Regions from separate parts of the Streptomyces sp. NPDC050564 genome, predicted to be linked through region 4. Evidence: riboswitches for the same ligand, from Rfam matches in the RefSeq annotation. Region 4 holds a riboswitch; each other region holds the start of a gene.
The links. Region 4 has a riboswitch for cyclic di-AMP ahead of ACIBK0_RS24770 (transglycosylase SLT domain-containing protein). Riboswitches for the same ligand answer to the same signal wherever they lie in the genome.

Region 1 (5,720 bases), on a different contig from region 4:
CCAGGTGGCCGCTGCGGAACAGCTGTCCCTGCTTCACGCGCCGGCCGTCCACGGTGGGCAGGCCGCCCACGTCCCGGAAGTTGCGCACGCCTGCCAGCTCGGGCTCGGTCGACGGGACCTGCTGCGTCACTGGGGCTCCTCCCCTTCGGCCGTCGGCGCTGCTCGGCTTGGCTCGGCGGCGCTTGGCGCTTGTGTGCGGGTTGCGCTCTCGACCATACGACATGGGTTCCTGGGGCAATGAGTTGTCCACAGACGTTGCCTTCGAGACACCGGCCCATGATGATGTTGGCGTCTGATCGCACCTGTTCGAATCTGTGGGGGACTGATGATCGAAGTCGGCGTGGACGTTCGTACCTGGCTTCTTTCGGGGCCGACGAGCAGCTACGCACTGCGGCTCACCGAACGCGACGAATTGCTGCACCTGCACTGGGGCCCGCGGATCGCACTCGCCGACGCCGAGGCGCTCGCCGCGCTGCCCGCGCCTCAGTACTGGCCCTTCGAGTCCCCGCTCGACGGGCGCGAGGAGTACCCGGTCGAGGGCGGCCCGCGCTTCGTACGGCCCGCCCTTTCCCTGCGCACGGACGAGCGCCGCGGTACGGAGTGGCGCTTCGAGGCACACGAGACGGAGGGCGACGAGCTGCGCCTGCGTTTCTCGGACTCCGGGCTCGCCATCACGCTGCACTACCGGATGCGCGGCGACGTCGTCGAGCGCTGGGTGACGCTCGCCAACGAGGGCCCCGCTTTGGAGCTGCTGCGCGCGGACTCCGCGACCTGGACGCTGCCGGAGCGCGACGGCTGGCGGCTGTCCCAGCTGCACGGGCGATGGGCGGCCGAGTCCCGGCTCGTACGCGCACCCCTCACCTACGGTGAGAAGGTCATCGGCAGTCGGCGCGGACACACCGGGCACCAGCATCTGCCCTGGGTCGCGCTCGACAGCGGGGCGACCGAGGAGGGCGGCGAGGTGTACGGGTGCGCGCTCGGTTGGTCGGGCTCGTGGCGGATCTGCGTGGCCCAACTTCCCGACGCGCGCGTGCAGATCTCCGGCGGCGCGGGGTATGACGACTCCGGACTGCTGCGCCTGGAGCCGGGGGAGTCGTTCACGACCCCCGTCTTCGCCGGACTGTGGAGCGACGGCGGCTTCGGCGGAGCGAGCCGCGCCTGGCACGCCTACCAGCGCGCGTACGTCATCCCTGACGCGGACGAGGACCGGCCGGTGCTCTTCAATTCCTGGGAGGCCACCACCTTCGACATCTCCGAGGAGCAGCAGGGGGTGCTCGCGCGCCGGGCCGCGGCGATGGGTGTCGAGCTGTTCGTGGTCGACGACGGCTGGTTCGGGGCGCGCACCAGCGACCGGGCCGGGCTCGGTGACTGGACCCCCAATCCGGACCGCTTCCCGGCAGGGCTCAAGCCGCTCGGTGACTATGTGCACGCGCTGGGCATGCGGTTCGGGATCTGGGTCGAGCCGGAAATGGTCAATCCGAACAGCGAGCTCTATCGTGCGCACCCCGACTGGGTGCAGTTCCAACCGGGGCGAATCAGGACGGAATACCGCAATCAGCTCGTACTGAACCTCGCTCGCCCGGACGTTCAGGAGTACCTCTGGGAGCAGCTCGACGGCCTGCTCTCCAGCGCTCCGATCGACTACGTGAAGTGGGATTTCAACCGCTGCTTCACGGACGCGGGTTGGCCCGGCGAGCGCTACCCGCAGAAGCTGTGGGTCGAGCACGTGGAGGCCCTGTATGCCCTGCTCGACCGGCTGCGTGCCGCGCACCCCGGGGTCGCCTTCGAGTCCTGCTCGGGTGGTGGCGGCCGTATTGACCTCGGCATCATGGCGCGTACGGACCAGGTGTGGACCTCCGACAACACCGACCCGCTCGACCGGCTCGCCATTCAGCACGGATTCAGTCAGATCCACCCGGCCCGGATCATGGCCGCCTGGGTCACGGACAGCCCGAACACGCAGCTCAACGGCAGGGTCAGCTCGCTGCGCTTTCGCTTCGTGAGCGCCATGGCCGGGGTGCTCGGCGTCGGTGGCGACCTGAGCGAGTGGAGTGAGCAGGAGCTGGCCGAGGCGCGGGGGTGGGTGGATCTCTACAAGGAGATCCGGCCCGTCGTGCAGCGCGGCGACCTCTACCGGTTGCGGCCCCCGGAGGGTGGGCTGAGTGCGGTGCAGTACGTCCACGGCGATGAGACCGTCGTCCTCGCCTGGCTTCAGGCCCAGCGTCACGGCGAGCCGGTCGCCCCGCTCCGGCTGCGCGGACTCGACCCGACAGAAGCGTATGAATGCCGCGAAACGGGCAAAGTGCACCGGGGTGCGGTGCTCCTGCATCACGGGTTGCGGACAGGGCTGCGAGGGGACCTTGATGCGACGGTTATTCGAATGCGTCGCATGTGAGCGATCTGTCCGAATTGACGCCTTCATCCCAAGTAGCCCTGGAATAAAGCATCGTGGGTAGAGGTGCGTGAGGAGCGTCATATTCGTGACGATGTGTTGCGACCGCCCTTTCTCAATCCGCCCCCATTCCCGGGCGGGTTGAGAGGTCGGAAAGATCGACGATCCACGGAGGGTGACCGGAATTCCGTGATGGATCAAGAAGGGCGTGTGCACAGAAAAGCCACATGGTTGTGAATGCGTTCTCATCTCGCTTACGTTCAGCCTCAATCCGGACGGACGCCCAATCCTGCCGCCGCCCGGAATCCGCACACTCACCCGCATACGGCAGGAGCGGGGGACCCACAGGTTCCGTGCCTGTTCCGGTCTCCGGAACGGCTAGGGGTATAGCCGTGCAATTGCACGGCCGGGCATCTCCAGCCCGCACCCGACAGCTCACCTCGCAGGCGCCGGAGAGGAATTCGTCATGCCCGCGAAGGGTAAGCACCGCCGTCCCAAGTCTCAGCGTTTCACCCGCTCGATCGCCGTGGCCGGAACCGGCGGCGCCGCGCTCGCGCTGCCTCTGATGGGGGTCACCGGCGCCCATGCCGCAACCCCGACGGCCTCCGTCGCGCAGAGCGTCGAGAAGCCCGCGGAGAAGACCGCCGCCGCTCCCGCCGCGGCGAAGAAGGCGGCCGGAATCAAGACGTACGCGGTGAAGGCCGGCGACTCCCTCGTCAAGATCGCCGACAAGCAGCACGTCAGCGGTGGCTGGAAGAAGCTCTACTCCGACAACCGCTCGGTCGTCGGCAGCGACCCGTCGCTGATCCACCCGGGGCTGAAACTGACGATCGGCAAGAAGGCCGCCTCCGGCAGCGCCACCCGGTCGTCGGCCAAGCCGGCGCCTTCGGCCGCGAAGGCCACCAAGGCCGACGTGACCACCAACGCCGCGTCCACCAGCAGCAATTCCGGCTATACCCTGCCCGTCGTGGGCGCGACCGTCGGCACCGGCTACAAGGTGGCCGGCAGCATGTGGTCCAGCGGCTACCACACCGGCGTGGACTTCGTGGTCCCGACCGGCACCACGATCAAGGCGATCGCCGCGGGCACCGTCGTTTCGGCCGGCTGGGGCGGCGCCTACGGCAACCAGGTCGTCCTCCAGCACGCCGACGGCCGGTACTCCCAGTACGCCCACATGTCCTCGCTCTCCGTCTCGGCGGGCCAGACCGTGACCGAGGGCCAGCAGATCGGCCTCTCCGGCGCGACCGGCAACGTCACGGGACCGCACCTGCACTTCGAGATCCGCACCACGCCGAACTACGGCTCGGACGTGGACCCCGTCGGGTACCTGCGCTCGCACGGTGTCGCCGTCGGCTGACGCGTCTCCCTCGCCTCCAAGGGCCGGACCCCACGATCCCCGGGGTTCGGCCCTTGGTGTTTCCTGTGGGATTCATGATCGGCACATTGCGGCCGTATGGCAGGCGTGCGCGAGGTATCGACAGACGTGCGCCAGTGCCCCCACAGTGATCTCTGCAAGCGCTTTCTGCCGCTCCGGAGGTCCCTGCTTCGCCTGGTGGCCGTCCGGCTCGTCGCTCTCCTCGACCGCAAGGGTGCACTGACGCGTGAGACCTCGAAGACTTGGAGTGATCACCGCCGCCGACATCGTCCCGTCCCACCCCGGCTGCGAATACTGGACCTCCACGGCCGACGTCACCCGGCCCGGCGCGGGCCTCTTCAACGTCCAGGACGGCAAGGTCTCCACGACCACGCCCAGCGTCAACTTCCGCATCTGGTGGGACGGTGACAAGGGGTCGGAACTCCTCGACTGCACGCCCGTCGACAAGTGGGACCCGAAGACCGAGACCAGCACGAGGCTCTTCGCCCCCTCGGGCGTCGTCTCGGGCGCCCGCAACGCGACCCCCTTCTACGGTGACGTCCTCGGCGACTGGCGTGAGGAGGTCCTCGCCGAGACGAGCGACCACACCGCGCTGCGCCTCTGCGCCACCACCGAACCGGCGAACACCCGCCTCTACACGCTCGCCCAGAACCCCGAGTACCGCCTCGGCCGGACCGTACGCGGCTATCTCCAGTCGACGTACACGGAGTACTACCTGGGTGCCGAGACCCGACGGGTGCCGAAACCCGCGATCACCTCGACCTCTCGTACGGAAGGTGCCTCATGACGACCCGCAGAGCCTTTGGAGCCCTGGCCGCCGGTACCGCCCTGTCCGCGCTGCTCCCGGCCACCGCCGCGAGCGCCTCGCCGCGCCACCGGCGCGGACTGATCGCCGCCGACGACTTCCGGCACGGGCTCGGCCGGTGGGCCACCGAACTGCAGGACGGCGGCACGGTCACCGCCTCGCGGGGTCTCCTCGAGATGGACGTACCGAGCGGCGCGACGGTCTGGTTCAAGGAGAAGCTCGAAGGGCCGTACGTCATCGAATACACGGCCACCCCCGTCTTCGAAGGCGGGGTCAACGACCGGGTCTCCGACCTGAACAACTTCTGGAACGCCGTCGACGTACGCTCCCCGGACGACCTCTTCGCCACGCCCCGGGGCGGCGCCCTCGCCGAGTACGACTACCTCAAGACCTACTACGTGGGATACGGCGCCAACACCAACACCACCACACGGCTGCGCCGGTACGTCGGCGAGGCCGGCGTCCGTCCGCTGATCTACGACTACACGCAGCCGCTGCTCGTGGCGAACGAGCCGAACCATGTGCGGATCGTCTCCGACGGCTTCGTGGTGCGATGGTGGAACAACGGGCAGTTGGTCTTCGACTACACCGACCCGCAGCCCTACATAAGTGGGCACTTCGCGTTCCGCACCGTGTGGAGCCACTTCCGGATCGCCGACTTCCGTGTGTGGCGGCTCCCTCAACGCCCCTGAGCAGGGGCTTATTCCGGAATTGGACAATACTTTAGGCGTGGCTTATCTCACCATCCGTCAACCCTTGCCTACGGTCGCGTAGCTCACATCCGAAGGTGAATCATGGGCCGACGTGGCAGACGATTCGAAGAGTGACAACAGATCAGTGATCGGGTCGTACGTGGCGGTGGGGGACAGCTTCACCGAGGGCGTCGGCGACCCCGGTCCTGACGGGGCCTTCGTCGGTTGGGCCGACCGGTTCGCGGTACTTCTCGCGGACCGTCGGCCAGAAGGCGACTTCAACTACACCAATCTCGCCGTACGCGGCAAACTTCTCGACCAGATCGTCGAGGACCAGCTCCAACGCGCCAAGGAACTCGCGCCGGACCTGGTCTCCTTCTCCGCGGGCGGCAACGACATCATCCGGCCCGGCACCGACCCCGACGAGGTCGCGGAGCGCTTCGAGCGCGCGATCGC
Region 2 (5,720 bases), on a different contig from region 4:
GCAGGCCGGCAGCAGCGCGTCGGCCGGAGCCTGATCGAAGACGTTGTAGATGACCTGCACACAGTCGACGGCGCCGCTGCGGACGAGGGCGAGGGCGTTGTCCGGCTGGTGATCGTTGATGGACACACCGAAGAGGCGGATCTTCCCCTCCTGCTTCAGCTGCGTGATCGTCTCCAGCCAGTCGCCCCGGCCGACCCAGTCGTCGCTCCAGACGTGGAACTGCAGTACGTCGAAGTGGTCGAGGCCACTGGCGCGCAGACTGCTCTCCAGGCTGTCGCGGATGTGCTCGCCCGGAAATGTCTCGGCGGGGTCCAGCCCGTCGGGCGCCGGCCACCTACGGTTCCTCGGCGGCACCTTGGTCGCGACGAGCACCTCGTCATCGGCCCGCTCACGCACGACCCGGCCGACGATCCGCTCGCTCTCGCCGTAGCCGCGCGCGGTGTCGATGAAGTTCACGCCGAGATCGATGGCGCGGTGCAGGGCACGTACGGATTCGTCCTCCGAGGCGCCGACCCAGGCGGACTCACCGATCCCCCATGCCCCATAACCGATCTCGGACACCGACACCCCACCGCGTCCCAGCTCTCGGTAGCGCACCCTCACCCTCCACTTCGTCACCGCCGTCGTCCCTGCCGATGAGCCGAGGCGTCCGCCGGAAATCACGTTGACGATAGGCGAGTCGGGCGGTGGGGTCAGGTGGGTTTTCGGTGACCGCCGGGGTGACCCGCGGGTGGATCGACGACTGACTGTCCGTCAGTCATCGATCCACCCCTGCATCTCGGCAGGAAGGGTCGGTCCTACGCGCCGCTCGCGTCGAGCATGTCCTCGCGCTCGACGATCTTCACGCGCTCGCGGCCCTGCGGCTCGCCAAGGGCCTTCTCCGCGGCGTCCAGCCGGTGCCAGCCCTCCCACGTGGTGAAGCGGACGCCGCGCTCGCCGAGGAACGCGTCCACGGCCTCGGGAACGGGCGAAGCGGGTGTGTGCAGACGGCCGTTCGCGTGATCGTCCAGCAGACTGGCGACCGTCTCGTTGGCGTCACCCTTGGTGTGGCCGATCAGCCCCACGGGGCCGCGCCGGATCCAGCCGGTGACGTACGTCGACTGCAGGTGCTCGCCGTTCTCCTCGATCACCCGGCCGCCCTGGTCGGGGACGGTGCCGGACTCGACGTCCCAGGGCAGCTTGGGCAGTTCGTCGGACAGGTAGCCCACGGCACGGTAGACCGCGGTGACATCCCAGTCCTTGAACTCGCCGGTGCCCTTGACGTTGCCCGTGCCGTCGAGGGCGGTGCGCTCGGTGCGCAGACCGACGACCTCGCCGTCCTCCCCGAGGATCTCGGACGGCGACTCGAAGAGGTGCAGGAACAGCTTGTGCGGGCGGTCGCCGGCATCGCGGATGGCCCAGTTCTCCAGGGTCTTGGCGACCATGTCGGCCTGCTTGTTGCCCCGCCGGGTCGCGATCGAGCCGTCGTCGTAGTCGATGTCCTCGGGGTCGACGATGACCTCGATGTTCGGGGAGTGGTCCAGCTCCCGCAGCTCCATCGGGCTGAACTTCGCCTGCGCCGGGCCACGGCGGCCGAAGACATGGACCTCCAGGGCCTTGTTGGCCTTCAGGCCGTCGTAGACGTTCGGCGGGATCTCGGTCGACAGCAGTTCGTCCGCGGTCTTGGCCAGGATGCGCGCCACGTCGAGCGCGACGTTGCCGACGCCGAGGACGGCGACCTTCTCCGCCTCGAGCGGCCAGGTCCGGGGCACGTCCGGGTGCCCGTCGTACCAGGAGACGAAGTCCGCCGCGCCGTACGAGCCGTCGAGGTCGATGCCGGGTATGTCGAGCGCCCGGTCGGCCGTCGCACCCGTGGAGAAGATCACCGCGTCGTAGAAGGCGCGCAGGTCGTCCAGGTTGATGTCCCCCGGGTAGTCGACATTGCCGAAGAGGCGGATCTGCGGCTTGTCGAGCACCTGGTGCAGGGCCGTGACGATGCCCTTGATGCGGGGGTGGTCAGGAGCGACGCCGTAGCGGATCAGTCCGAACGGGGCCGGCATCCGCTCGAAGAGGTCGATCGACACGCCTGGCTCGGCAGCCGCCGCGGATTTCAGCAACGCGTCGGCGGCGTAGATCCCGGCGGGGCCGGCTCCGACAATGGCTACCCGCAGGGGGCGAGGCATGATCAGTTCCCTTCGAGCGGTGACAGACGTACTCGCCGGGAAGCCTAAGCTAAGGCAAACCTAAGTCAGTAGTCGGGCCGGGCCTATGACCTCATAAGGTCATCTTATGAGTCGCTTCGAAGGGGCCGACGTGTGGTCGCGCCGGGCAGGCGCCTCGCCGGCGGACGCCTTCGGGGCGGCGGCGCCGGTGGGTGCGGTCACCGCGCAGCCGCACGACAGGCCGGGTCATAGCGGTGGTTCATCCGCTCGCTGACGCGGGTCATCCCCTCGGTTCACCCCCGTCCTCGCAGGTGGGCCAGGTGCTGCGGGACAGAACGGCTGCGGCACGATCGGCTGCACCATGGCGGCTACCGGCCGGGCGCCCGTGACCTGCACGTCGGGGCCCACCATGGGCTCTACTGCGTGGGCTGCTGCTGGGGGCTCATGATCGTCCTCATCCCGCTGGGCACCATGAACATCGCGGCGATGGCCGCACTCGCGGTCGTCATCTTCATGGAGAAGCTGTGGCGGCTCGGACCGGCATTCAGCACCGCGGTGGGCGTGGCGTTCCTGATCCTGGCCGTTCTGACTCCGTTCCAGAGCTGGCCGCTGCCAGGACTGCAGCACTCCGGGCCGTCGATGCAGCCGATGACGTGACCGCGCATCTCATGCCGAGAGTCGCGGTCGCACGCCGAGCTGAACTGTCATGCGTCGTTGGCGCCCCGAGCCAGGCGACGAGCTCGGGGCAGGCGGACCATCGTGTACACACACAAGGCGGAGAATGCGAGCACGCCGGCAGGGTCACACCAACCGCTCGGGCCGGGGCGGCCAGTACGGCGAAGGTCACAAATACATATCGGACACTTCGCACTTCAACCTTCACACGAGGCACACAAATTGGCTAGGTTGACGGGCGGACCGCACGACTGCCTCCGGCGAACCCCGCCGGGTCGCGCGGCCTCCGCCGAGTCCGGTGCGCCCCCGTGGCAGCCGGGGCCGGGAACCCGACCGACTTTGGGGTGAATCGGCCCAACTGCCCAGCAGGGCAAGGGCCGTAGGGCATGCCTTCCGCGAACCGTCCGCCCGAACCCGACAGCCGACTCGGTAGGCGGAATACGGAAGGAGTGCGTCCCCCATGGCTCCCGACGCCACGCCGCCCGCAGCGGACGGACCGAGCCGCGAAGAGGTGCGGCAGCGGATCAGCAGCCTCTACGACCAGGCCGAGACCGCCACCGGAAACTACAACGCCACCCGTGCGATGTCCACGGGAACGCGCAGGAGCCTCAACCCTGCGCTCGACAGCCGGCGCAGGCCCAGCGATCCCGCCCTCGACGACGTCACCAGGCAATGGTTCGACGTGGCGCGCGCGCAGTTGGGGCCGACCGTCCCGGCGAGGCTGCCGGCCGACAGGATGCCGAAGCGCCCGGCCGAGGCACGGCCCACACGTCCGGTGGAACGTCCGGCGGACGGACTCGCCCGCCGTGGGCTGGAGTCGGCCGCCCGGCCCGTCCCGGAGTTGACCGCCGGGCCTGTCGCCGGAGTGACTGCGGGTCCGGTGGCGGAGTTGACCTCCGGCGCCGTCGCGGCGCTGCCGGCCGCGCCGCGGACACGGCAGGAAGTCGCCAAGGCCCTGCCGGCACCCGCCGCGGAACCGGGTCGGCCCTCGGCCTCGTTGAAGACTTCCAAGGAGCAGATCCAGCAGAAGCTCGCGGTGGCCCGCGAGTTGCTCTCCCTGCACACCCCGCAGCTGACAGCCGCCGTCCCCGCGATCGAATCCCGGCCGGCGGAAGACTCCTGGCGTGCCTACGAGCAACCGACTCCTCTCCGGCCCGAAGAGGAATGGCAGCCGCAGCAATCGGCCGCTCTCGGCACCACCACCTCCATCGCCGCGGTCGTGCCCATCGGCGCGGACAGCGCCTCGGACACCGGGTACGGCAGCAAAGCCGCGAAGGTACTCGCCTTCGCCCGTGGACAGATCGGCAGGCCATGTGTCTGGGGCGCGTCCGGACCGGGCTCGTACGACTGCTCGGGCCTCACCCAGGCCGCCTGGAGAACCGCAGGGGTCGCACTCCCGCGCACCGCGCGCGATCAGGCGACCGTCGGTACGGCCATCCCCCTCGCCGACATCCGGCCCGGCGACCTGATCTTCTTCTACGGCGACATCAGCCACGTCGGCCTCTACATCGGCGACAGCATGATGATCCACGCGCCGAGCCCGGGGGCATACGTGCGCGAGGAGTCGATCTTCTACGCCGGAGCCTCGGCGATCCACAGCGCGGCGCGGCCCGCGTGAGCACTGCGGCGTCGGTGCGCGGGGCCGCTCAGGGATCGTGAGGGGCACGGAACAGCCGGCTGACCAAGCTGAGGGTGAAGAGGGGTAGTTGGCAGGGTGAATAGTGCGCGACCATGGTGCGCATGACCGTGGCCGATCGCGCCATGACCCAACTGGAGTCATGGCCGAACCTGATAAGTGGCTCACCCCGATGCGCCGCAGGGCGCGCCTTCGGGACGTCGGGGCACGACATCGTCCACTTCCACTCCGACGACGCCGCGGACCTGCATCTCACGCATGCGGCCGTCCATCGGCTGCTCCCGCACCTGCAACACAGCACCGCTGTGCGGGTGCACCCCGGCTCTTCGTGGATCACCGTGCTGCTGGACTGCGACGCCGATGTGGCGCTCCTGCTCACGCTGATCAGCGTCGCTCTCAAGGAGCACGACAGGGCCGGAGGCGACCTACTTCCCGAGGGACCCTCAACGCTCTGCGACTGGCAGCCTCAGGCGGTTCTCTCGCCACGCGCGGGAGCCTCCGCGGCCGTCCGCCACCGTCGGGTTCCGGCCGCGTGGAAGGCAGTCGGCCGGTTCATCCCCCACGGCAGCTGACGCGACTAAGACCGACCGGCAAATGGATCACTTGAGGCGGCGGCTGATGGGTCGGCCATCCCAGCGGTAGCGGCTGCGTGCCTGCCAGATCAGCATGCGAAGTGTGACGAGGGTAGCGGCGAGGTAGAGGTAGAAGTCCACGACCCTGCCGTTTCTCTCGGTGCAGCGCCGAAGCTTGCCGTAGCCGTTCATCCACGAATGCGTGCGCTCGACGGGCCAGCGCCTGCTGGCCTGGATCGGGGCGGGCACACCCTTGCGGGCGATCTCGGCAGTGAACCCCAACTCGGCTATCAACGCACGGGACTTGATGCTGTCGTAGTCCCGGTCGAGGTTGACGTTCACGGTGTCCGGCAGCATGCCGACCTGCTCCTGCGCGGCGTCCAGGGTCAGTCCGAGCAGTGGCGAGTCATGCCTATTGGCCCCCTCGGAGACGATCCCCAGCGGGACGCCGCGGGCGTCGCAGGCGGCGGAGCGCTTCAGCCCCTGCTTGCCCCGGTCGACCGGCGAGCGGCCGGCCTTCTCCCCGCCGGACGGGGCCTTGGTGATGCAGCCGTCCACCGAGATCTCGCCAAGGTCGAGGCCGATCATCCGGTCGTAGGCGTCCAGGGCGAGAGCGTGCAGCGCTTTGGAAATCCCCTGCCGGGACCACTCTTTGAGGCGTCGGCGGATGGTGCGGTCCGAGCATCCGGGTGTGGA
Region 3 (5,720 bases), on a different contig from region 4:
TCGCCGATCTCCTCCTCTACTGGGCCCACCACTGGTCGAACAAGGCATCCGAGCCCCCTCCGGATACCGTCATGGAGTGACCGACCAGCCCCAGCTCCCCAGCACCGCCCCCGAACTCTTCACCTGGGAGTTCGCCACCAACCCCTACCCGGCGTACGCGTGGCTCAGGGAGCATGCCCCCGTGCACAGGACCCGGCTGCCCAGTGGGGTGGAGGCCTGGCTGGTCACCCGGTACATGGATGCCAAGCAGGCGCTCGCGGACGGGCGGCTGTCCAAGAACCCCGCCCATCACGACGAGCCCGCGCATGCGAAGGGGAAGACCGGTATCCCCGGTGAGCGCAAGGCCGAGTTGATGACGCATCTGCTGAACATCGACCCGCCGGACCACACCCGGCTGCGGCGGCTGGTCAGCAAGGCGTTCACACCCCGGCGCGTGGCCGAGTTCGCGCCGCGCGTGCAGGAGCTCACGGACCATCTGATCGACCAGTTCGCCGAAAAGGGTTCCGCCGACCTCATCCACGAGTTCGCCTTCCCGCTCCCCATCTACGCCATCTGCGACCTGCTCGGCGTCCCCCGTGAGGACCAGGACGACTTCCGGGACTGGGCGGGGATGATGATCCGGCACGGCGGAGGGCCGAGGGGCGGTGTGGCACGGTCCGTCAAGAAGATGCGGGGGTATCTCGCCGAGCTGATCCACCGCAAGCGCCAACTCCTGCCCGACCGGCCCGCCCCCGGCGAGGACCTCATCTCCGGGCTCATCCGCGCCTCCGACCACGGCGAGCACCTCACCGAGAACGAGGCCGCCGCCATGGCCTTCATTTTGCTGTTCGCCGGCTTCGAGACCACCGTCAATCTCATCGGGAACGGCACCTACGCCCTCCTCACCCACCCCGAGCAACGCCGACGACTGCAGGCCTCCCTCGCCGCCGAGGAGACCGGACTTCTCGAGACCGGCGTCGAGGAGCTCCTGCGCTACGACGGTCCCGTCGAACTGGCCACGTGGCGGTTCGCGACCGAGGCGGTCCGGATCGGGGGGCAGGACATCGCGCCCGGCGACCCCGTCCTCGTCGTACTGGCGGCAGCGGACCGTGACCCCGAACGGTTCCAGCATCCGGACACCCTCGACCTCTCGCGGCGTGACAACCAACACCTCGGGTACGGCCACGGCATCCACTATTGCCTCGGCGCGCCGCTCGCTCGCCTGGAGGGCCAGACCGCGCTCGCCACCCTGCTCACCCGTCTGCCCGATCTCCAACTCACGGGAGATTCGGCCGATTTGCGCTGGCGTGGTGGACTCATTATGCGTGGATTGCGCACACTTCCCGTGGAGTTCACGCCTCCGCTTGACTCGCCCCGCCCCTAAGGGGTGGGCGTGCAGGGAACGGCCGCTCAGCAGGGAAAAGGTGACGTTCCGTCAGCTCTGTGATCTTCACGTGATCTGCGCTGCATCGACTTGTGACAAGCGTTCGAGTGCGGATACGTTCACCCATCAACGCGGCCCATCCGTCGCTGCAGTCGCAGTAGCGGCTGTCGTCACCTGCTGTCACGCGAAAGGCTTCCGCATGCTCTCCGGGAACGGCCGTCATCGTCGCCCCCGTCAGGCCCCGGCCCTCATCGTCGCCGCAGGAGTGACCGGATCGGCCATCGCCATCCCGTTGCTCGGCGCCACCAGTGCGAGCGCGGCCGACGGCACAACCTGGGACCGGGTCGCGGAGTGCGAGAGCGGCGGCGCCTGGAGCGCGAACGACGGCAACGGGTACTACGGCGGGCTGCAGTTGACCCAGGACAACTGGGAGTCGTACGGCGGCCTCGAGTACGCCCCGAGCGCCGACCAGGCCAGCCGCTCGCAGCAGATAGCCATCGCCGAGAAGGTCCTCGACGGTCAGGGACTCACCGCCTGGCCCACCTGTGGACCGCTCTCCGGGCTCAGCAAGAACTCCGGCTCGATCGAGGTCGACACGGGTGTGGCGGACGACTCATCGAGTTCGTCGAGTTCTTCTGATTCGTCCGACTCGTCCAATTCATCTGCTGAGTCCGATTCATCCAACTCATCCGACTCGGGCTCCGATTCCTCGTCCGACGCCTCCTCGGGTGCGGACGGGGACTCCACGAAGTCCGACACCTCACAGGGTTCCGACAGCTCGGATACAGAAGCGACCAAGAGTGACGAGTCGGACAAGTCCGGCCAGAACGACAACTCTTCGGCCTCGTCCGACAGCGCGACGTCCGGCGCCGGGCGCCACCGTGGCGACACCGCCGACGAGGGTGCGACCGAGGGTGCGACCGACGGCCGTAAGGACGGCTCTTCCGGACGGCACGCCTCGCGCGGCTCCGACGCCTCCCGTGACGCCGCCGACGGCTCCTACGTCGTGCGCGCCGGAGACAGTCTCTGGACCATCGCCGACTCCCTTGACCTCAAGGGTGGATGGGCCGAGCTGTACGCCGGGAACAAGGAGGCGGTCGGCTCCGATCCCGACCTCATCCTTCCCGGTCAGAGGCTTGCAGTTGGTGCTGAATCGGGCGAAAAGTAGCGGGAGTTCACGTCATGGTTCGCCGCGGAATGTCCGGTTTGGCGCGAGTGAGACATGAGTCTCAGAAGCCCTGATCGTCTTTGAAATTCCGGCGATCGCATGTCTACGGTCATGACCGCTCGCCACTGCGGGCCCCGACGGTCGCAACGCCGAATCCTGCCAACGGCCGTACGGGAACAGTCGACGCGTCAGCGCCGTAGGCAGGAGCGGGGGACCCAAGGTAGGCGCCGCGCCCGGTAGTTGACCGGGAGCGGCTTGGGGTGAAGCCGTGCGCCAGTGGCGTACGACCGGGCACTCACCCGCCCGAACCCGACAGCTCACCTCGCAGGCGTCGGTGAGGGGATCTCTCCATGCTGTTTTCCAGCAAGGGCAAGCACCGCCGCCCGGCCGTCCTCAATCGGACTACCCGTCTCGCAACGCTCGCCGGTGTCACCGGTGTCGCCATCGCCGCCCCGCTGATGGCGGCCGGCAGTGCTTCCGCCGCCACCGCCTCCGAGTGGGACGCCGTGGCCCAGTGCGAGTCAGGCGGCAACTGGTCCATCAACACCGGCAACGGCTACTACGGCGGCCTGCAGTTCTCCGCCCCCACCTGGGCCGCGTACGGCGGTACCGCCTACGCCGCGAGCGCCAACCAGGCCACCAAGTCGGAGCAGATCACCATCGGTGAGAAGGTCCTCGCCGCGCAGGGCAAGGGTGCCTGGCCGACCTGCGGCACGGGCCTGTCGAGCGCCGCGTACGCCGGCGGGACCTCCAGCTCCTCGTCCAACAGCTCACAGAGCACGACCCCGAGCACCACCACCCGGACGACCGAGCAGCCCGCCTCGCGTTCGGCCGAGCGCCCCGCCGCCAAGACCGTCACCACGCCGACCGGCAAGAAGGTCAAGAAGGGTGACGGCGAGTACAAGGTCGTCAAGGGTGACACCCTCAGCTCGATCGCCGAGAAGAAGCACGTCAAGGGTGGCTGGCAGCAGCTGTTCAAGCTGAACAAGGACATCATCGACGACGCGGACTTCATCTACCCGGGTCAGCAGCTCCACCTCGGCTGAGTGCGCGGCTGATCGCTCAGCCGGGCATTCGGCGGATTGTCCGGCGGAGTGACAGCTCCCTCATGGAGGAGGCCTCCATACTGGAGACCTCGTGAGGGTCCCCCCGTCCCCACGGGCTCCCCGCTCCGGTGCGTGTTCCCCCGTACGCGCCGGAGCGGGGCTTTTTTGTGCCTGGCTCTCGTGCGCTTTCATGCCTGGCTCTCGTGCGCGAGGTTTCGTGTACGGGGCAGGTTTTTGTTCCGTTCGGAAACAATTTACTCTCGGTTCTGCCCAAGGGGTGGTCGACCGGCTGGCCGATCCCCCCGAGGCGGTTAGGCTCATGTCGCGGAGCCGACCGCGGCTCCGTGCACTACGGGCCCCGCGGCCCCGCATACCCGCGTCACATCCCAGAAGGAGATGCTCGTGCCGTCCATCGACGTCGTCGTAGCCCGGGAAATCCTGGACTCCCGAGGCAACCCCACGGTCGAGGTCGAGGTAGGCCTCGACGACGGCAGCACGGGTCGTGCCGCCGTCCCGTCCGGCGCCTCCACCGGCGCCTTCGAGGCCATCGAGCTCCGCGACGGTGACCCCAACCGCTACCAGGGCAAGGGTGTCGAGAAGGCCGTCCTCGCCGTCATCGAGCAGATCGGCCCGGAGCTCGTCGGTTACGACGCCACCGAGCAGCGCCTGATCGACCAGGCGATGTTCGACCTGGACGCCACCGACAACAAGGGCTCGCTCGGCGCCAACGCCATCCTCGGCGTCTCGCTCGCCGTCGCGCACGCCGCCTCCGAGGCCAGCGACCTCCCCCTCTTCCGCTACCTGGGCGGCCCGAACGCGCACCTGCTGCCCGTGCCGATGATGAACATCCTGAACGGCGGCTCGCACGCCGACTCCAATGTGGACATCCAGGAGTTCATGATCGCCCCGATCGGCGCGGAGTCCTTCTCCGAGGCCCTGCGCTGGGGCGCCGAGGTCTACCACACCCTCAAGAAGGTGCTGAAGACCAAGGGCCTGTCCACCGGCCTCGGCGACGAGGGCGGCTTCGCCCCGAACCTGGAGTCCAACCGCGCCGCGCTCGACCTCATCGTCGAGGCCATCAAGCAGGCCGGTTACGTCCCCGGTGAGCAGATCGCGCTCGCGCTCGACGTCGCCGCGTCCGAGTTCTACAAGGACGGCAAGTACGAGTTCGAGGGCAAGTCCCGCTCGGCCGCCGAGATGACCGAGTACTACGAGGAGCTCGTCTCCGCGTACCCGCTGGTCTCCATCGAGGACCCGCTGTACGAGGACGACTGGGCCGGCTGGAAGGTCATCACCGACAAGCTGGGCGACAAGGTCCAGATCGTCGGCGACGACCTCTTCGTCACCAACCCGGAGCGCCTGGCCCGCGGCATCGAGGAGGGCTCCGCCAACGCCCTGCTCGTCAAGGTCAACCAGATCGGCTCGCTGACCGAGACCCTGGACGCCGTCGAGCTGGCCCAGCGCAACGGCTTCAAGTGCATGATGTCGCACCGCTCCGGCGAGACCGAGGACGTCACCATCGCCGACCTCGCCGTCGCGGTGAACTGCGGTCAGATCAAGACCGGTGCCCCGGCCCGCTCGGACCGCGTCGCCAAGTACAACCAGCTGCTGCGCATCGAGGAGATCCTCGACGACGCCGCGGTGTACGCCGGCCGCTCGGCCTTCCCGCGCTTCAAGGGCTGAGTGTTGCCGCACGTCCGCTCCGCGGACCGTCGGCACAGCAAGGGCTGACCCGTACCGGGCCAGGCCTTAGCCAGTCGTACGTACGTCCCCGTACTCGGTCCCGTACCGTGTGCGGGGACGTACGCACGTGACGGGCTTGCACCGGGGAGGCGGGACTCATGGTTGTGAAGGACCGGGACCGGTTCTCCACCGCGACCAGACTGCGGCTGCTCGGCGAGCAGACCGCGGCCCGTGTCTACCGTTCCCAGACCAAGCGGCAGGCCCGCCGCTCGCGGCTGACGGGCCGGGCCGCGCTCCTGGCTCTCGTCCTGTGCTCCCTGATCGTGGCCCTCGCGTACCCGATAAGGCAGTACGTGTCTCAGCGGGCCGAGATCGCCGATGTGGAGCGGCAGCGGGAGCAGGCCCGCGAACGGGTCGAGCAGCTGCGCGACCTCAAGGCGCGGTGGCGGGACGACGCGTA
Region 4 (5,720 bases):
CCCGAGCCGCTCAAGGCGATCGTCACGGTCTGCTCGACGGACGATCGCTATGACAACGACGTGCACTACATGGGAGGTTCCGTCCTCGCCGTCGACATGCACGCCTGGGCGGCCACCATGCTCGCCTTCGCCTCCCGCCCGCCCGACCCGGTGCACGTGGGCCAGGTGATGTGGCGCGACATGTGGGTGAAGCGCCTGCAGGCGGTGGACCCGCTCATCCACACCTGGCTGTCCCACCAGTCCCGGGACGCGTACTGGCGGCACGGCAGCGTCCGCGAGGACTATGGCGCGATCCGGGCGGCGGTCCTCGCGGTCGGCGGCTGGCACGACCCGTACCGCGACACGGTGCTGCGGCTGGTGGAACACCTTCCGCGGGATCGCGTACGCGGCCTGATCGGTCCCTGGTCGCACCAGTACCCCGACCGCGGCCTGCCGCCGGGCCCGGCGATCGGTTTCCTCCAGGAGACCCTGCGCTGGTGGGACCACTGGCTCCGGGACAAGGACACGGGCGCCCTGTCCACCCCCGTCCTCCGCTCGTACGTGATGGACGCGCACCTCCCGGCGACGGTGTACCCGGAGCTCCCCGGCCGCTGGGTGGGCGACCCGGCCTGGCCCTCCCCCTCCGTCACCCCCGTTTCGTACGCCCTCCAGGGCGACCCGGTGGTGATCCGCTCTCCCCAGCACACGGGGGCGGACGCGGGCCGCTTCTTCCCTCTCGGGAACGACGCGGACCTGCCCCCGGACCAACGGGAGGAGGACGCGAGATCCGCCTGCTTCGAATTCGAAGTACCGGAAGAGACCTGGGTTCTGGGCCGTCCGAGAGTCCGGCTGCGGCTGACGTCCTCGGTTCCCCGGGGTCAGGTGATCGCCCGCCTGTGTGATGTGGCCCCCCACGGAGCCTCGACACTCGTCACCCGGGGTGTACTGAACCTGTCAAAGCGTCACGGCCGTGACCAGGCGGTTCCCTGGAAACCGGGTGCTACGGAAGAGGTGGTTTTCGACCTGAACGGCATCGGCTACGCGTTCCCGCCGGGCCACCGCATCCGCCTCGCCGTCTCCTCCGCGTACTGGCCCTGGATCTGGCCGCAGCCGGGCTCGGAGGCCGGTTTCACCCTGGACCCGACGGGCAGCCTGCTGGAACTCCCGGTAAGGACACGGGAGTCGACGCCCTCCATCACGTTCGAGGAACCGGAGCAGTCCGAACCGCTCGGGGTCATCGTCCCGACGACGCTGGACGAACCCCGCCCGGAACGCCTGGTGGTCCGCGACGTGGCCGCCAGCGCCTGGCGCCTGGAGGTCGACCCACGCTACGGCGGCACCCGCGTCTACCCCGACGGCCTCGAATTCACCGAGAACGCGCTGGAGACATACACCATCAACGACTTCCACCCCCTCTCCGCTCGCGCCCGCTCGACGTGGTCGATCCGACTGCACCGCCCGGACCTGCCCTGGGACGCGCGTATCTCGACGACCTCCGAAATCACCTGCGACACCGAGGACTTCACCACCTCCAACGAGGTCATCTGCAAGGACGGCGACGAGGTGGTCTTCCACCGCACCTGGGAGAAGCGGATCCCCCGAACGGCGGGCTAGGTCCTGTCGTCGAACTCCCGCCTGCCCCGCGGCGCCCGCCCTCCGGGCGGACGACGGGAGTTCGACGACAGGATCTAGAAGGCCGGGGTGCCGTAGGGAACCCTGAGCCCATGGCGCAGACGCGGACCGAGGAATTCCTGATGGACCTCGACGAGGGCATGCTCGCCTACTTCCGCGAGATGGCCCACGAGATGGTCACGCGCTTCGGGATCTCACGGGCGGAAGCCGTCGCGAGGATCAACTGGGCATACCAGGGACGGGAGTTCGGGCCGTACCCCGACCTGATGTGCCACGAACTCCCCGAATACTGGGGCTACGGCCTCTACTTCAAGCCCAACGCGGGCCGCCTCCCCGACGACGACCGCGACACGGGCCTCTCCGTGTGGGAAGTGCGCCCGGCTCCTCCCCGGCATTCCCCGGCCTGGACACTCGATGCGTAATGTCCGAATTAAAAGCATTGCCGCTTTGATGGGCCTTGGTCGCGTGAATTGGGTCACGTCCGAGTTGCCCCGGCGTCGCACCCCATGACCTCGATTCCCCCTTCGCGAAAGGCAAGTTGAGGATCACATTCCGCCATAATCGGGCAATTCATCCCTCCCTTTTCCGAGGTTAAAGCGGACTGAGCCATGAATTCGGGTCTTGTTCCCGACATGTGCTCTCGCATACGTTCGCCCCGATCCGAGCGGATCGCCGAATCCTGCCGCCGCTCGGAAACCCACCCACCCACGCACGGCAGGAGCGGGGGACCCAGGTAAGCCGCCGGTCCGTACTTCGGAACGGCTAGGGGTGAAGCCGCGCCCAGCGCGCGGCCGGGCACCTCCCGCCCGAACCCGACAGCTCACCTCGCAGGCGCCGGAGAGGAATGTCGTCATGCCCGCACCAGGCAAGCACTGCCGCCGCAAGACCAGCAGCCCGTTCACCCGCGGCATGATCGCCGCCGGCGCGAGCGGAGCCGCGCTCGCCCTCCCCCTCGTGTGCGCGACCAGCGCGCACGCCGCCCAGCCGACGCAGGCGCCGCAGGTCACGAAGGCTGCCGCGGTCACGATCAACGACGTCCAGCTCGTCACCTACAAGGTGGTCGCGGGCGACACCCTGTCCAAGATCGCGCAGAAGTTCCCGCAGAGCGGCGGCTGGCAGAAGCTGTACGACGCCAACCGCGCGGTGATCGGTGCGAACCCGGCGGTCCTCCCCCCGGGCCTGACGCTGACGGTGGGCACGAAGACCGTGAAGCTGGGCTCGGCGCCCAAGGCGAGCACCACGTCCGCGACGCCGGCCGCCCCCGCCTCCACGAAGACATACGCCAACAATCTGGACGGCTGGATCAAGCAGTCGCTGGACATCATGGGCAAGGCGCACATTCCGGGCACCTACAACGGCATCCACCGCAACGTCATGCGCGAGTCCTCCGGCAACCCCCGAGCCATCAACAACTGGGACTCCAACGCCGCCGCCGGCATCCCGTCCAAGGGTCTCCTCCAGGTCATCGACCCGACCTTCAAGGCGTACCACGTCCCCGGCACCTCGATGGACCCCTACGACCCGGTCGCGAACATCACGGCCGCGTGCAACTACGCGGCGGCGAAGTACGGCTCGATCGACAACGTCAACGGCGCCTACTGAGACACGCTCTCGCGGGCCCTCCCCTGGGCCCCGAAGAGCCGCTCCAGCACCACCGCGATCCCATCCTCCTCGTTCGACAGGGTCACCTCGTCGGCCACCGCCTTCAGCTCCGGGTGGGCGTTGGCCATGGCGACGCCATGGGCGGCCCAGTCGAACATGGGGATGTCGTTGGGCATGTCGCCGAAGGCGAGGGTGGTGGCGGGGCTGAGACCGAGGTGGGCGGCGGCGAGGGCGAGCCCCGTCGCCTTGGTCACGCCGCATGGCTGGAGTTCGACGGTACCCGGCCCCGACATGGTGACCGTCGCCAGCGAACCGACCGCTCCCCGCGCCGCCGACGCCAACTCGTCGTCGGACAGCGAAGGGTGACGGAGCAAAACCTTGCTGATGGGCTCCGACCAGAGGTCGTCGCGGCGCGGCACCCGCACGGCCGGCAGCGTCGGATGCGGCATGACATACCCCGGCTCGATGAGCGTCAGGCCGTCCACACCGTCCTGGTCCACCGCCGCGTAGAGCAGCCCGACCTCCGCCTCGATCTTGCCGAGCGCGGTTTCCGCCAGTTCCCTGTCCAGGGTCACCGACCAGAGCAGACGGTGCGCCCCGGCGTCGTACAACTGCGCCCCCTGTCCGCACACCGCCAGTCCCTGGCCGCCGAGTTCGTCCAGGAGCGGTCGGACTCTCGGCGCCGGCCGTCCCGTCACCACCAGATGCTGGGCACCCTCGGCCGTGGCTCTCGCCAACGCGGCGCGCGACCGGTCGGAGAGTGTGTCGTCGCCGCGCAGCAGCGTTCCGTCCAGGTCAGTGGCGATGAGTGAATATGCAGTCGGAGCGGCCATGATCCGAAGAATACGGATCGAACGTCTCATCGGCCCGGCGCGAACCGGACGACGTCCGGTATCCCGTCAGCAACGCCGTTCACCGCACGGACGGTATGGGTGGTACGGGCCTTATCTGCCGTACTGACCGCGGGTGTTCCACTCCCGTCCACACCGACGCAGGCCACCGTGTCTACGTCCAACGACCGTTCCTGGATGCGGAGTTGGCCTGCCGCGAGCCGCGGGCGGGACGAGAGCCCCGAGCCGCACCGATGTGATGCGACGGTCAGGGGGCGCACCCATGGGCAAGGGCGCCCCCTGCCCCCGACTCACCCGTGCGCAGCCACCAAGTGCTTGGCCAGCCGCGGTGAAGCGAGCTCCGTCCCGCACACGAACCGCATCACCGGCCCGTACGAGGCCGCCGCCGGCAACCCCGTGAAGTACAACCCGGGCACGGACGACCGATACCCCGCGCCGAGTTTCGGCGTCCCCCGGCTGACCGCGAGCGCGGTACGGAGCTCGTGTCCGAGGAAGTCCATCGCGGCGATGTCGACGCGATAGCCGGTCGCGGCAATGACGTGGTCGGCCGGCAGCTCCTCGGTCCGGCCGCCGTGGGTCTGGACGGAGAGGACGGGGTGGCCACCGCGGGCGTCGGCGCGGACGATCCTGGACACCTCACGGACATCGACCTTGCCCTCGAAGCGGTCGCGCAGCCACCAGGCGCCGAGCGGACCGAGCACACGGCGGACCAGGTAGTGCCGGGCCTGCGCGGGCAGATAGCGGTAGGGCTGTGGGTAGTAGCTCAGCGCCCACAGGGACCAGGCGCGACCGAAGGGCGACTCGGGACGCAGCCTGGGCTGCTGCCACGGGGGTGCGCCGAAGTCGACGGCGCCCTTGCCGCGGGACACCACCCGTACCTGCGCTCCCGCCTCCGCCGCGAGCGCGGCCGTCTCCAGCGCGGACTGGCCGGCGCCGACGACGATGAGCTCCTTGCCCGAGAACCGGGTCAGGTCATGGTTCTGGGAGCTGTGGGAGACAGGGCCCGTGGGGGTGGGTCCGTCGGCCGCCGCTGCCGCGAGCTCGGCGGGAAGATGGGCGAGTCCGGACAGACCGGTGGCCACCACGACCGCCCGCGCCGTGAACAACTCCCCTGAATCCAGCTTGAGTTCGAAGCCGCCGGAGCCATTACGGCCGTCCTTGCGGTCGACCGAGACGACCCGCACCCGCTCCAGCTCGGGCACCAGCTTCTGCTGGAACCACTCCCCGTACGCGATGAACGTCTCGACCGGGATGATGTCCTCGTCCGTGACCAGCCGCCGTATCCCCGCCGCGTCGCAGTAGTCGACGAGCGTGTGCCCGCGCTGCGGGGCGTCGATGCTGGAGGCGACCGGGGTCGACTTGAGGAGCATCCCCTCGGGCATGTGATCGCGCCAGCTCACCATGGGCTCGCCGAAGACACGCACCGGGACACCGCGCGCCCGCAGATGGGCGGCGGTGGACAGGCCGAATGGCCCGGCACCGATGACTGCTACCGGATGAATCACGAAGTCCCCTCCCCAGGACGTACTACGTCTACTTCGCGGTGGAACTGTTGGTGCTGCCACGGCGGTTGGTCCGCCACAGCTGATACAGATGCTTCGCGCCCGGCCGCACGAAACGCGCGAGCATCGTGAAGAACGGCCGCAGGTCGTCACC

Region 1: it holds a riboswitch for cyclic di-AMP, as region 4 does, so the genes downstream of both, ACIBK0_RS15520 (peptidoglycan DD-metalloendopeptidase family protein) here and ACIBK0_RS24770 (transglycosylase SLT domain-containing protein) in region 4, are expected to answer to the same signal.
Region 2: it holds a riboswitch for cyclic di-AMP, as region 4 does, so the genes downstream of both, ACIBK0_RS34560 (NlpC/P60 family protein) here and ACIBK0_RS24770 (transglycosylase SLT domain-containing protein) in region 4, are expected to answer to the same signal.
Region 3: it holds a riboswitch for cyclic di-AMP, as region 4 does, so the genes downstream of both, ACIBK0_RS30460 (transglycosylase family protein) here and ACIBK0_RS24770 (transglycosylase SLT domain-containing protein) in region 4, are expected to answer to the same signal.

What each region holds. Positions count from the first base shown of each region.
Region 1 covers NZ_JBITGS010000008.1:254,688-260,407, reverse strand. Annotated here, with positions in the region: gene ACIBK0_RS15530 (tyrosine-protein phosphatase) at 1-130, opposite strand, end outside; gene ACIBK0_RS15525 (alpha-galactosidase) at 326-2,395, shown strand; cyclic di-AMP (ydaO/yuaA leader) riboswitch at 2,679-2,854, shown strand; gene ACIBK0_RS15520 (peptidoglycan DD-metalloendopeptidase family protein) at 2,859-3,749, shown strand; gene ACIBK0_RS15515 (hypothetical protein) at 3,994-4,554, shown strand; gene ACIBK0_RS15510 (DUF6250 domain-containing protein) at 4,551-5,264, shown strand; gene ACIBK0_RS15505 (SGNH/GDSL hydrolase family protein) at 5,410-5,720, shown strand, end outside.
Region 2 covers NZ_JBITGS010000026.1:111,874-117,593, reverse strand. Annotated here, with positions in the region: gene ACIBK0_RS34575 (aldo/keto reductase) at 1-597, opposite strand, end outside; gene ACIBK0_RS34570 (FAD-dependent oxidoreductase) at 798-2,162, opposite strand; partial or broken gene ACIBK0_RS34565 (DUF2182 domain-containing protein) at 2,481-2,798, shown strand; cyclic di-AMP (ydaO/yuaA leader) riboswitch at 3,108-3,268, shown strand; gene ACIBK0_RS34560 (NlpC/P60 family protein) at 3,277-4,434, shown strand; gene ACIBK0_RS34555 (luciferase family protein) at 4,557-5,024, shown strand; gene ACIBK0_RS34550 (IS5 family transposase) at 5,052-5,720, opposite strand, start outside.
Region 3 covers NZ_JBITGS010000021.1:73,809-79,528, forward strand. Annotated here, with positions in the region: gene ACIBK0_RS30450 (cytochrome P450) at 77-1,363, shown strand; gene ACIBK0_RS30455 (transglycosylase family protein) at 1,563-2,531, shown strand; cyclic di-AMP (ydaO/yuaA leader) riboswitch at 2,669-2,877, shown strand; gene ACIBK0_RS30460 (transglycosylase family protein) at 2,882-3,577, shown strand; gene eno (phosphopyruvate hydratase) at 3,974-5,260, shown strand; gene ACIBK0_RS30470 (septum formation initiator family protein) at 5,419-5,720, shown strand, end outside.
Region 4 covers NZ_JBITGS010000015.1:215,551-221,270, reverse strand. Annotated here, with positions in the region: gene ACIBK0_RS24780 (CocE/NonD family hydrolase) at 1-1,593, shown strand, start outside; gene ACIBK0_RS24775 (hypothetical protein) at 1,704-2,033, shown strand; cyclic di-AMP (ydaO/yuaA leader) riboswitch at 2,304-2,460, shown strand; gene ACIBK0_RS24770 (transglycosylase SLT domain-containing protein) at 2,464-3,213, shown strand; gene ACIBK0_RS24765 (HAD family hydrolase) at 3,207-4,046, opposite strand; gene ACIBK0_RS24760 (FAD-dependent oxidoreductase) at 4,355-5,569, opposite strand; gene ACIBK0_RS24755 (ATP-grasp domain-containing protein) at 5,598-5,720, opposite strand, start outside.